4 regions of the Lysinibacillus sp. FJAT-14222 genome follow, and region 1 is predicted to be linked to each of the others. Evidence: riboswitches for the same ligand, from Rfam matches in the RefSeq annotation. Region 1 holds a riboswitch; each other region holds the start of a gene.
What was found. Region 1 has a riboswitch for S-adenosylmethionine ahead of metA (homoserine O-succinyltransferase). Riboswitches for the same ligand answer to the same signal wherever they lie in the genome.

Region 1 (3,195 bases):
ATTTACTCGTTGAAAAAGGGTTAGTACTGAAAGAAGAAACTACAGATCAAACGACGTACTCTTCCATTCCTGTCGCTGTATTTTTACAACAAGTTCAGCAACGTTGGCAATCGAATTTCACGTCAATTAGTGATCAATTAGAAAAATTAGAGGTAAAAGAGCAGGAAGCGGAGCATAAGGTTGTCACGCTAAAAGGAAAAGAGGCAATCGTCAATTATTGTCAGTCATTATTAAAAAAAGCGGAGAAAAAAGTCATATTATCGATGTGGGAAGATATGTATGAAGCATTACGAGAAGATATTCATGAGGTGTCTGAGCATGTTCCAGTTCGTGGAATTACACTGTTTGTGGAGGAAAATGAGGCATCTATTGACCGGCACCGCATAACACAATATACGAGAAAATCTTCCACGCCTCATTGGTTTATTTTATCTGTAGATGGTCAGAAAATGATTTATGGCCACTCACCGTCAAATCAGGAAACGGCTTTTATTACAAATGACCCAGTTCATATTTATTTACTAGAGGATTATATATGGCATGACGTCCTTGTCAATCGACTGTTAAAGCGTGATGATAAGGAGCTTGAAGAATGGATTACTAAAGAACGTAAAGCATTTTTCTTGGAGTAAAGGCATTAAAAAAAGAATCTGCTCTAAGCAGATTCTTTTTTTTGTTAAACAGCGACTGTCGTCTTATGAATAAAATACTTTATCAACATTGTATTTAGCGCGGAATGTATTGATCGCGTAAGTTTCGTAAATTTCACGTTCCATTGGATCTTCTACTTCATACACTTCAATTTTGAAAATTTCATCACGATGATTTTTCAACGGTGAAACATTGTCCTCAAAATGCTTTTTAATACGTTGACGAATTTTACGTGCTTTACCGACAAATAATAGTTCGTTCTCTTCGTTATAGAATAAGAAAATACCACCGTTTTCACGCGTGATTTTATGGAAGTCGATAAAACCATGGTAAGGTGTGATTGGCACATCACCTGGCTTTAAATCTTGCTCGCGTTGGCGAATCACTAAATCTGGTTTTGGAAATTCAATTTTAATCAAACTTTTCACGTTCCTCTCTGTTACTAAAGGTATATGTTAACATAAGTACTGCATGTTTTCCATCAATTTCGCATTGTCGTAATTGCCGCTGTCGCGCAAAAAAGATTTGTAGCTGACGCTTCGCTTTCGCACAGAAAAGATTTGTAGCTGACGCTTCGCTTTCGCTAGATAAACAATGCGTCTCTCCAAGATTAGTGTTGAACAAATTACAAAATGCCATGCATGTTAATAACAAAATATTCTATGTATTATTGATATTCTTAATTGTTCATGTTACAATTCTTTTTAATTAAATAATCTTATCAAGAGAAGCTAAGGGATTTGGCCCGATGACGCTTCAGCAACCTCTAACAAAAGTTAGAAAGGTGCTAATTCCAGCAAAGGATTTGTCCTTTGAGAGATAAGAGTGAACGTGATAAAAATCCTTCTCATTCTATCTCAAATGGAATGAGGGGGATTTTTTAATTTTATCGTTTAATAATCGATTAAAGACTTTATGAACTTTGCGCAAGGCCGCGCATTGATACTAAGGCACAAATTGATGTTAGAAAGAGAGAAACAAAAGAGAGGGGAATGCAAGATGCCAATTAATATTCCGAAAAACTTACCAGCTGGAGAACATTTACGTGAGGAAAAAATCTTCGTAATGGAAGAGGACAGAGCGAAAACTCAGCAAATTCGTCCGTTAAATATATTAATTTTCAATCTAATGCCGGAAAAAGAGAAAACAGAACTGCAATTACTACGTTTACTTGGTAATACACCGTTACAAGTCAATATTACATTTTTAAATACAGCTACGCACGAATCGAAAAATGTCAGTAAATCACACTTACAGTTATTTTACACGACCTTTCATCAAATTCGCCATCGCCGCTATGATGGTATGATTATAACGGGAGCGCCAGTTGAAAAAATGGCTTTTGAGGACGTGAACTACTGGCAGGAAATTTCAGAAATTATGGATTGGTCCAAGAAAAATGTAACATCGGTCCTTCATATATGTTGGGGTGCACAGGCAGCGTTATATCATCATTACGGTATCGGCAAAATTGAGCTTCCTGCTAAATGCTCAGGTGTATATTCTCATGTCATTACGGATTTAACAGTGGATTTAGTACGTGGTTTCAGTGATTTATTTACAGCTCCACATTCTCGTTTTACATCTGTTTCTATTGAGGAAGTACGCAACCATCCTGATTTACGATTACTCTCTTATTCAGAAGATGCTGGTGTTTTTATTGTGCAATCTAAGGACAATAAAAATATCATGATTACCGGCCACCTTGAATATGATGCGACAACTTTAGCTGATGAATATAGTCGGGATGTCGCGAAAGGATTAGATATTAATGTACCAGTGAATTACTTCCCAAATGATGATCCAGGAAATGAACCAATTAATACGTGGCGTGCCCATACGCATTTATTATTCTCGAATTGGTTGAATTACTATGTTTATCAAGAAACACCATACGAATGGGATTTTGTTGATCAAATTGAATATCATATTTAATGCTGTTCAATAGCAATTGTAAAGAAAAAATGATGACCTTAATAACTTCAAGGTCATCATTTTTAACTTCATTATGTTATTAATTTTCCGACGAATCTTTATTTTTATCACTGTTTGGAGTATTTCCAGTATCGCTATCATTCTGTGTAGCACTGCCGGCATCGTTTTCACTTTTATTTTGAGTAGAATTTTCGCCATTACTGCTACTTTCACTTTGAGAAGCGTTTTCGTTATTGCTACTACTTTCACTTTGAGAAGCATTTCCGCTATTGCTGCTACTTTCATTTTGAGAAGCATTTCCGCCATTGCTGTTACTTTCATTTTGAGAAGTATTTTCGCTCTTGCAGTTACTTTCATTTTGAGTAGAATTTCCGCCATTACTGCTACTTTCACTTTGAGCAGAATTTTCGTTATTGTTACTAATTTCACTTTGAGAAGCATTTCCGCCATTACTGCTATTTTGACATTGAGCAGAATTTTCGCTATTGCTACTACTGTCACTTTGTGAGGCATTTTCGCTATTGCTACTACTATTACTTTGAGAAGCATTTCCGCTATTGCTGCTACTTTCATTTTGAGAAGTATTTTCGCTATTGCTACTAATTTCAC
Region 2 (3,195 bases), on a different contig from region 1:
AATTGTTTTTGCATAGCAACCGCCCTCGATGTTGAATACACCATTATCAGACCAACCGTGTTCATCGTCACCGATAAGCTTACGGTCAGGATCAGCAGATAAAGTAGTTTTACCAGTACCAGATAAACCAAAGAATAATGCAACATCGCCAGCTTCACCAACGTTTGATGAGCAGTGCATTGAAAGGATGCCTTGTTGTGGTAATAAGTAGTTCATAATACCGAAAATAGATTTTTTGATTTCACCAGCGTATTCAGTACCACCGATTAGGATAATTTTCTTTTCAAGTGATACAATGATGAATGTTTCAGAAGCTGTACCATCAACAGCAGGGTCTGCTTTAAAGTTAGGAGCTGAGATAACTGTGAAGTCAGCAACATGAGAAGCTAATTCTTCTTCAGTTGGACGGATAAATAATTGATGAGCGAAAAGGTTGTGCCAAGCATATTCATTGATTACTTGGATGCTTAATTGCGAATCTTTGTCAGCACCAGCAAAGCCTTTGAATACGAATAATTCGTCACGTTCTTTTAAATATTTTACTACTTTTACATATAAGTTATCGAACACTTCAGAAGAAATTGGTCGGTTTACTTTTCCCCAGTCAATTTGATCTTTTGAGCTTTCTTCTTCTACCGTATATTTATCTTTAGGTGAACGACCAGTGTATTTGCCAGTTTCTGCACGAACTGCACCATCTACTGTTAACATAGCTTCACCACGAGCTGTAGCTTTTTCAGCTAATTGTGGTACTGAAAGTTGAACATTAATGTTACCGCCGCTTAATAATTCCTTCAGTTCGTTTGCAATTTCTACTGAATTCATCGATTAAATACCATCCTTTTTTATAGTATTCCCTAGAGTTTGAGGGAGAATTTCTTATTTTCAAAAATAGTATAACACAATTGCTTAAATAATCTATACTAATTCGGAAATTATTTTAGAGATTTTAATACTTTTCAAGAAAACGACAAAAAGTAAATTTATTCGTTTTTAGAATGCTTTTTCCCCTATTTGATTAGATAATCTTCGTCACAGCTGAATTACGTTTGGAAGCTTTTGGTCAACATGAGGTTCGCACAGGATGTGAGGTTCTTACCTGTCTTTTTTATCAGTTGGAGCTTGTCACCGACTGAAAAGGGGTCTACAACCATATTCATCCACCACATGTAGAGAGGGCAGCCTTCTGTAGCTAATAACTTCGTTTTCGCTACAAAAGACATTTGTAGATGACGTTGCACTTTCGCTAAATACTTGCTGAATGAAGATTAAAGGGTCACACATATGTTAACACATGATATAAGGTGGAGAGTAGGGATTATTTTGCTTCAATTTACAGCATAATCCAAGTGTAAAAAGTATTGAAACTCATCGAATTCCCTATTTCCTTTATATAATACAGCAAAAATATTTGACAACGTTCGACCTTTTACGTAATATGAGATATTGAACGGATACTCTTATCCCGAGCTGGTGGAGGGTCAGGCCCTATGAAACCCGGCAACCTGCATGAACTATTTCACGACATGCGTTGGTGCCAACCTGATGCAAGGGGAAACCCCTTGAACGATAAGAGTGAAAGGTTACGAAGTCATTATTCCTTTCCTCATGTTAAGTAAGCGTGAGAAAAGGATTTTTTTATTGTTAAAAACAAATCTAAAGGTAAGTATATGTAGTTCTTTCCTTATTATAATGACGGATCTTTCGAAATCTCGTGTTAAAAGCAGCAGCTATTTTTTTGTGCGAAAGTGAAACGACAGCAGCAACGGCTTGAGAGTTCAATCCATAGGAGCGAGCTTGACATGGGTAATGAGTACCGTATTAATTCGCAAATACTATTTATAAGCGTAATAGGAGGAAAACCAAATGACAAACCGTCGACTGTTTACATCAGAGAGTGTAACAGAAGGACATCCAGACAAAATTTGTGACCAAATCTCGGATGCCATTTTAGATGCTATTTTAGCAGAAGATCCAAATGCACGTGTAGCGTGTGAAACAACAGTAACAACAGGCTTAGTATTAGTAGCAGGAGAAATTACTACTTCTACCTATGTAGATATGAAAGGTATTGTCCGCGATACTGTAGCAGAAATCGGTTATACACGAGGAAAATATGGCTTTGATGCTGAAAACCTAGCAGTGCTTCTTGCTATTGGTGAACAATCGCCTGATATTGCACAGGGTGTTGATCAAGCTTTAGAGGCGCGTGAAGGCTCTATGACTGACGCTGATATTGAGGCTATTGGTGCAGGTGACCAAGGCTTAATGTTCGGGTTTGCATGTAACGAAACACCAGAGCTTATGCCATTACCGATTAGTTTAGCGCATAAATTGGCTCGTCGTTTAACTGAAGCACGTAAATCTGGTGAACTAGCATATTTACGTCCAGACGGAAAAACGCAAGTGACGATTGAATATGATGAAAACAATGTACCAGTGCGTGTAGATACGATTGTTATTTCAACACAGCATGATGAAGAAGCGACGCTTGAACAAATTCAAGCAGATTTAAAAGAATTCGTTATTGCCCCAGTTGTTCCAAGTGAATTACTAGATGCTGATACTAAATATTTCATCAACCCAACTGGCCGTTTCGTAATAGGTGGTCCAAAAGGGGATGCTGGTCTAACTGGCCGTAAAATCATCGTTGATACATACGGTGGCTATGCACGTCATGGCGGAGGTGCTTTCTCTGGTAAGGACGCAACTAAGGTGGACCGTTCAGCGGCATATGCAGCACGCTATGTGGCAAAAAATATCGTAGCAGCAGGCTTAGCAGAACGTGCTGAAGTACAATTAGCTTATGCAATTGGTGTTGCTCAGCCAGTTTCTATTGCTGTTGATACATTTGGGACAGGAAAAGTGAAGGAAAGTGAAATTGTAAATTGGGTACGCGAGCTATTTGATTTACGTCCAGCTGGAATTATTAAAATGCTTAACCTTCGTCGCCCTATTTATAAACAAACTGCAGCATATGGTCACTTCGGTCGTACTGACTTAAATGTACCTTGGGAACAAACAGACAAAGCTGACGCATTAAAAGAAAAAGCTGGGTTATAAATTATTTAGCTAAAGTAATGCAGTAGCTGTAAAATTATTTTAAAGTACTATAGAAAGGGGCTCGGCGTTCTAATAGCCCCTTTCACATTTTTACCGAAATAAATTAGCTCCAAATTAATAGATCATCCGGCA
Region 3 (3,195 bases), on a different contig from region 1:
AATTCATCTATTTACGAAAAAAGATGACGGTGAAGGCACAGATTTCTATTACCTGGGCCAAGCAGACATTGCAGATGGTAGTGCAAAAAACGAAAAAATGCCTGATGGAAAAGGAAATCATCTATCAGTCGTTACGATGAATTTAGTACTAGAGCAACCTGTGCATTATGATATCTACCATTATTTAGTTGAAGAATGAAGGTTAGACTTGAAGTGAACTAATTACTTTGGGTCTTTCTCTTAAATACGAGGAAATTAAGGGGGAAAATTCTTGAAAATCATTTAATCAACCTTATTAAAATTATTTATCAAAAAAGACTAACCTCAAATAAAAAAATCCAATCGTTTTGATTAAATTCTTTTCAAAACGATTGGATTATTTCAATAAAAAATCAATATTTTTTAAAGCCACATCAGTTACTTTAAAGTGATAAAGTTCAGGCTTTCTTTAGTTTTGGGTATCCACTAAGAATAGCAATAATCCCACAAATCCCTATCAAAATCGGATAGAAAGAGTATTGCAGCATGCTCACTGGTGATATTCGGGCTACGCTTGCGGCTGCCAGGAATTGGGCTCCGTATGGCAGAAGACCTTGGATCGTACAGGAGAAAATATCTAATATACTTGCGGACTTTCTTGGTTCAATCCCATACTGGTCAGCAATATTTTTTGCAAGCGGACCAGCAATTAAAATAGCAATTGTATTATTAGCCGTAGATAAATTAGTTAGACCCACAAGGCCGGCAATCCCAAATTCAGCACCCTTTTTCGATTTAATTCTTCGTGTCGCAAGGTGAAGTAGGAAGTCGATTCCTCCGTTAAACCTAATAACCTCTACCATCCCAGCAATTAATATCGCAAGAAATGCCATTTCATACATACCTGACATTCCTTCGCCAATCTTTTGTAAAAGGCTCATTAAATGATAGCTGCCATCCGCTAAACCAACAGCCCCGGCGAGAACAATCCCAAGTGCCAGAACAAGGAATACATTCATTCCGGTTAACGCTAAAATAATAACCAGAACATAGGGAACAATTTTTATCCAATTATAGCTTAAATGCTCCACTTGAGCTGTTTCACCCATTGTGATAACTCCAAAAATAATGCTCGTTATAATAGCTGCGGGCAACACAATCCAGAAATTTACCTTAAATTTATCCTTCATTTGTGCGCCCTGTGAACGAACGGCAGTAATGGTTGTATCTGAAATAATGGATAAATTATCGCCAAACATCGAACCGCCAACAATCGAGGCCATTACTAAAGCCATGGAAAGGTCGGTATGCTCACTGATCCCAACTCCAATTGGCGCTAGTGCAACAATCGTACCCACCGATGTACCCATTGATAGGGAGATAAAGCAGGCAATGATGAACAGGCCTACAACAAGTAAGTTTGGCGGAACGACCGATAAAGCAAAGTTAACAGTGGAGTCCACTGCACCCATGCCTTTTGTTACCGCTGAAAAGGCCCCAGCCAAGAGAAAAATAAGAACCATCAGCATGACATTTAAATTTCCTGCGCCTTTGCAAAAAATATCAACCTTTCGCGAAAACGTTTCTTTTCGATTCATCGCCAGAGCCACAGCGCCCGAAATGGCAATAGCTACAATGACAGGGAAGGCATAAAAATCACCTGTAATAACCCCAGAACCAATAAATAAAACTAAAAAAACTACAAATGGGATTAGCGCCCATGGATTCTCTTTCTTCATTGTTCTACCTCCAAAAATTAAAAATGGACACGTCTTTTGTCCATTTCTCACTAAAAAAGGCCTCATCTTGAAACAACAAGAAGAGGCCTTATATCTATAAAACACTCCTCTTATCTACCAAGCCATTGCTTGCTGGATTTGGCACGGTAACTTAATCACTAAGTTCCGCTGCCGAGATTTCATAGGGCCAGTCCCTCCATCTCTCTTGATAAGAAGAAAAACATTATTTTTTTTGCACAATAATAAAATACTATAATAAAATATCTATATTTGCAACATGTTTTTAATCGAACTTTATTTTCAAAGTAACATATAAAACTTTTTCTTAAGAAAAAATTTAATTTAACAATGTTATAAATAGTATTCTGGTTTTTAAAAAGGAAAAAATATATTAAAAGCCACTAGAACACCTCTAGTTGATTTGATAAGGCACAATACCGCTACCTTCTATATCGATTGCTAGGGGCGAGATATAAAAGAAGATGAATAATCCTCTTAGTAATAATATATTATTTCACTAATGGAAAATCCTCTCCAGAGAATATTAGAAACTATGACTTTCTAAAAAGCGATCTATTTCTTTACGTGAAACACGTCAATCGTTGCCTCTTGTTTTCTCACTAATTGATCTTACGGTACCAATTGATCAATCGTTAACATTTCTAGCTGTTCGCGTTCATTAATTTGATACTTCGTCATCATGATTCATCACCTCAAAATCTACTTTTTAATGGATAAGGCAAATCAATTCGGAAAAACTTTCGTCTACTATCATGTATCGTCCTACGAACATCTTCTGTTCTTTTTTACCTAGAAATGTGAATAGTTTATTAAAAATAAGGGGATTTTATAGTCTTTTCGATTTATTATTGAAATTTATAAAGTATTCTTTATAATGGTAATGGGCGGAAAGGTTAGAATTGTCTGCTAATAAATGAGGGATGATGGAGCTTCGAGACTTTCTTCCTACCGGCAAAAAGTTTCCTTGTATGGATGAGTATATTTTAGTTCGATTCATCGCAAAAGTCTGAAATTATAATTGTTACAAATATTGTCCAGTTCCAAAGAAAACAATGAGCATGATCAAAACGATGGGTGCTTCCTCTCAGGAGACGATTGCGTCCACAGAAGGACTAGCAGCATTAAATGAAGTGTTGATGAATTTAACTATGGAACTTAACAATACAATTAATCATTTTTAAAAAAATAGCTAATGTCTATTTAATGATTACGCAACATGTTGAAATTACTTTAAAAATATTGATTTTAATGAAACACTAATGTTTAAAGTTATTGTTGAATAATTCCATGTGTACTAGAAAACCATTCGTATATCCTTAGTAATATGGGCTAAGGGTCTCTACTGAAGACCGTAAATCTTCGACTACGAACGGGCTGTTTTATTAGCCCGTTCGTAGTCTTTTTTTTTTGCTGTAAGCAACCATGGTCTTGCCGGTTCCAATCGTAGGATGAAAAT
Region 4 (3,195 bases), on a different contig from region 1:
TAGCAGAAGGGACAAAGAATGCGAGCGCTATAGATACTAAAATAGCACCAAATACAATGGCTTTCGTTTTTGTCCCTACTAGTGACAGTATCCATAGCGCAAGACGTTTATGTAAATTGGTAATTTGCATGGCTGCTGCTAGGAAAAGAGCAGCGGCTACTAGTGCAACAGCAGAGTTACTAAATCCACTTAATGCCAATTTTAACGCATCTGATGTTCCTAGCACTGTCGCTGGATCTTCCATTGATGGAGCTAAACCTAGTAAAATTGTAACAAGAGCAATAATCATGGCTGAGCTAACGGGGTAGGATACTGCTTCAGTAACCCAAAGAATGACTGCGAAAGCTAAGATGGCTAGAGCTCGTTGTCCAGCTACAGGTAAATCGCCGTTGTTAGGTAAAAAAGTAATGATGATTAGTAAAGCGAAGGCTAATCCAATCCAGAGCGGCTTCAAATTACGTTTTGGTTTTGCTTGTTCAGAAGTAGACATACTTTTTCATCCTTTCTACATGACTACAATTTTCTATAACATCGGCTAGTAAGATGCTTTTTTAAGAAAGTAATTTGTATATTTATTGTAAAAAAAACCAGTATGTGAAATACTCTCTATTTATAGCGATAATAGGCGGTTACGAGAAAATATATGGTCATAGAAAAGACAAAAATATCCAAAGTAATATTATTTCTTTTTCTTGAATGCAGAAGTTACTTTAGGCTCAGTTCCCTGAATTAAGCGTTGTATATTTTCGATATGCAAAATGATCGCTATTCCTAAAAGTAGTAGGGCTATAATTGTCGGGCCTACTCCAGGAATCCATAAATATGTTGCTGTACAAAAAACAAGATAAAATTCAAGTACACCGACAATTAGATAATTCGTCGTGAAGGACAAAAGAACAAATAAAATGAGTGCAAATAAACCAATTTTCCAATCGATTGCAAGTAATATCCCTATGATTGATGCAGTTCCTTTACCGCCATTGAAGCCCATATGGAATGGGAAATTATGACCAAGAATGACACCAGCAGCTATGATATAGGTTAAGAGCCAAACTTGTATTTCTGTTAAATGTGTTGCATCTGCTAGATAGATATGGGCACTGATAATAGCTGCTACGCCTTTACCAATATCGATAAGTGCAACTAATACGCCGTATTTCCATCCAAGGGAAAGTGTTGCATTGGATGCACCTGCATTGCCATGACCAGTCTTTTTTAAATCTACCCCGGATAAAAACTGAGCAACTTTAGAGCCGTGAATACAACCAATTAAATAACCAACAAGAAGAAAAATGATAACGGCTTTTAACATAAAAGTTCTCCTTTCAAAATAAATAGGATCATCACCAAAATTTAGGGCTAACACTTTAAAACGTATGTCATTGCATATAAGTTGATTGGAGTGGAGACTGGGCGACTCCTTGGGATCTGTGCGAAAGCGAAGCGACAGCAACAAAGCGCCCAGTCGGAACGGAAATCAACCCAACTTTTGGTGGTAAACCAATAGATACTAAAATAGTGTATGCGTTCGTTTTACGTAAAAAAGCAGACAGAAGTTTCGGAAAAAATAAAATTTTATTGTTGACAGAAAAAAAGTCTATGTTTATACTGTGTAACAACGATGGAAATTGAATCTCATACTCTTATCAAGAGCGGCGGAGGGATAGGCCCTATGATGCCCGGCAACCAGTAAGTGACGAACTTGCTAAGGTGCTAATTCCTACAGATTCTTACTTGGATCTGGCAGATAAGGGGAGGAAAACTTGCAACCGCAACCCTCTTCTTAGCTGAAGGGGGTTTTTGTTTTCTACAGAAAAAATCCTCCTCATCTCCGGTACCATCGTAAAAAAGTAACCATTTGGAGGTAGACAATGACAAATTTTAAACCAGAAACATTGCTGTTACATGGTGGCCAAGAGCCAGACCCGGTAACAGGATCTCGCACAGTACCCGTATATCGCTCAACAGCTTTCGTTTTTAAAGACACAGCTCATGCGCAACGTCTTTTTGCTTTAGAGGAAGCGGGCAATATTTACACACGTATTACAAACCCAACTGTAGATGTTTTTGAAAAACGCGTCGCTTTATTAGAAGGCGGTACAGCAGCGGTAGCACTTTCATCTGGTGCAGCAGCTATTGCATTTTCAATTTTAAACCTTGCTGGGGCAGGGGATGAAATTGTTGCAGGTAGCTCTTTATACGGAGGTACTTATAATTTATTGGCAAACACACTACCAAACTACGGTATTAAAACAATTTTTGTAGACGAAACAAATCCAGAAAATTTCAAAGCAGCTATTACGGATAAAACAAAAGCGGTGTTCGCTGAAATTTACGGTAACCCAAGTTTAAAAGTGCTAGACATTGAGGCAGTAGCGAATATAGCACATGAAAACGGCTTGCCATTAATTATTGATAGCACATTTGCTTCACCTTATGGCTCAACACCAATTGACTTCGGTGCCGATATCGTCGTTCATTCCGCAACAAAATGGATTGGAGGCCATGGTACAACTTTAGGCGGCGTTGTCGTAGACGCAGGGAAGTTTGATTGGACTCGTGGACGTTTCCCAGGCTTTACTGAACCAGATGCTTCTTATCATGGTTTGCGTTATGGTATTGACACAGCAGCGGCTGCATTTGCCACAAAACTGCGAGTGCAATTACTACGCGACTTCGGTCCAACATTAAGTCCAGATGCAGCATTTAATTTATTACAAGGTTTAGAAACGCTTCATTTGCGTATTCCTAAACACAATGAAAATGCGTTAGCGGTAGCTGAATATTTACGAAACCACCCATCTGTGGAATATGTAAATTACAATGGCTTAGAAGATTTCCCTACTCATGATTTAGCAAAAAAATATTTGAGAAATGGCTTCGGTTCAGTGCTTACATTTGGTATTAAAGGTGGACGTGAAGCAGGGCGTAAATTAATCGATAGTGTGAAATTATTCTCGCACGTAGCAAATGTAGGGGATGCTAAATCATTAATTATCCATCCAGCATCTACTACACATCAGCAACTATCAGCTGAGGAGTTAATCCAAACTGGCGTAACCGAGTCGCTCATTCGCTTATCCATCGGTTTAGAGGCAGTGGAAGACATTATTGCAGATTTAGAACAAGCTATTGAACAAGTAACAGCTTCACAGCAAAAAGTAGAAGCTTAATAAATAAAATTAAAGAAATTTC

Region 2: another riboswitch for S-adenosylmethionine. It lies ahead of metK (methionine adenosyltransferase); the one in region 1 lies ahead of metA (homoserine O-succinyltransferase).
Region 3: another riboswitch for S-adenosylmethionine. It lies ahead of AN161_RS04270 (Na+/H+ antiporter NhaC family protein); the one in region 1 lies ahead of metA (homoserine O-succinyltransferase).
Region 4: another riboswitch for S-adenosylmethionine. It lies ahead of AN161_RS09250 (O-acetylhomoserine aminocarboxypropyltransferase/cysteine synthase family protein); the one in region 1 lies ahead of metA (homoserine O-succinyltransferase).

Annotation. Positions count from the first base shown of each region.
Region 1 covers NZ_LIYL01000012.1:3,306-6,500, forward strand. The annotation lists gene AN161_RS05875 (TrmB family transcriptional regulator) at 1-632, shown strand, start outside; gene AN161_RS05880 (nucleotide excision repair endonuclease) at 696-1,070, opposite strand; gene AN161_RS28615 (hypothetical protein) at 1,063-1,275, opposite strand; SAM riboswitch class I at 1,367-1,477, shown strand; gene metA (homoserine O-succinyltransferase) at 1,651-2,586, shown strand; gene AN161_RS27370 (endospore germination permease) at 2,666-3,195, opposite strand, start outside.
Region 2 covers NZ_LIYL01000007.1:34,845-38,039, reverse strand. The annotation lists gene pckA (phosphoenolpyruvate carboxykinase (ATP)) at 1-825, opposite strand, end outside; SAM riboswitch class I at 1,458-1,576, shown strand; gene metK (methionine adenosyltransferase) at 1,867-3,063, shown strand.
Region 3 covers NZ_LIYL01000010.1:87,385-90,579, forward strand. The annotation lists gene AN161_RS04265 (DEAD/DEAH box helicase) at 1-199, shown strand, start outside; gene AN161_RS04270 (Na+/H+ antiporter NhaC family protein) at 438-1,718, opposite strand; SAM riboswitch class I at 1,826-1,933, opposite strand; gene AN161_RS30935 (hypothetical protein) at 2,798-2,920, shown strand; purine riboswitch at 3,026-3,125, shown strand.
Region 4 covers NZ_LIYL01000019.1:50,173-53,367, reverse strand. The annotation lists gene AN161_RS09260 (DASS family sodium-coupled anion symporter) at 1-490, opposite strand, end outside; gene AN161_RS09255 (glycerol-3-phosphate acyltransferase) at 680-1,312, opposite strand; SAM riboswitch class I at 1,641-1,754, shown strand; gene AN161_RS09250 (O-acetylhomoserine aminocarboxypropyltransferase/cysteine synthase family protein) at 1,872-3,173, shown strand.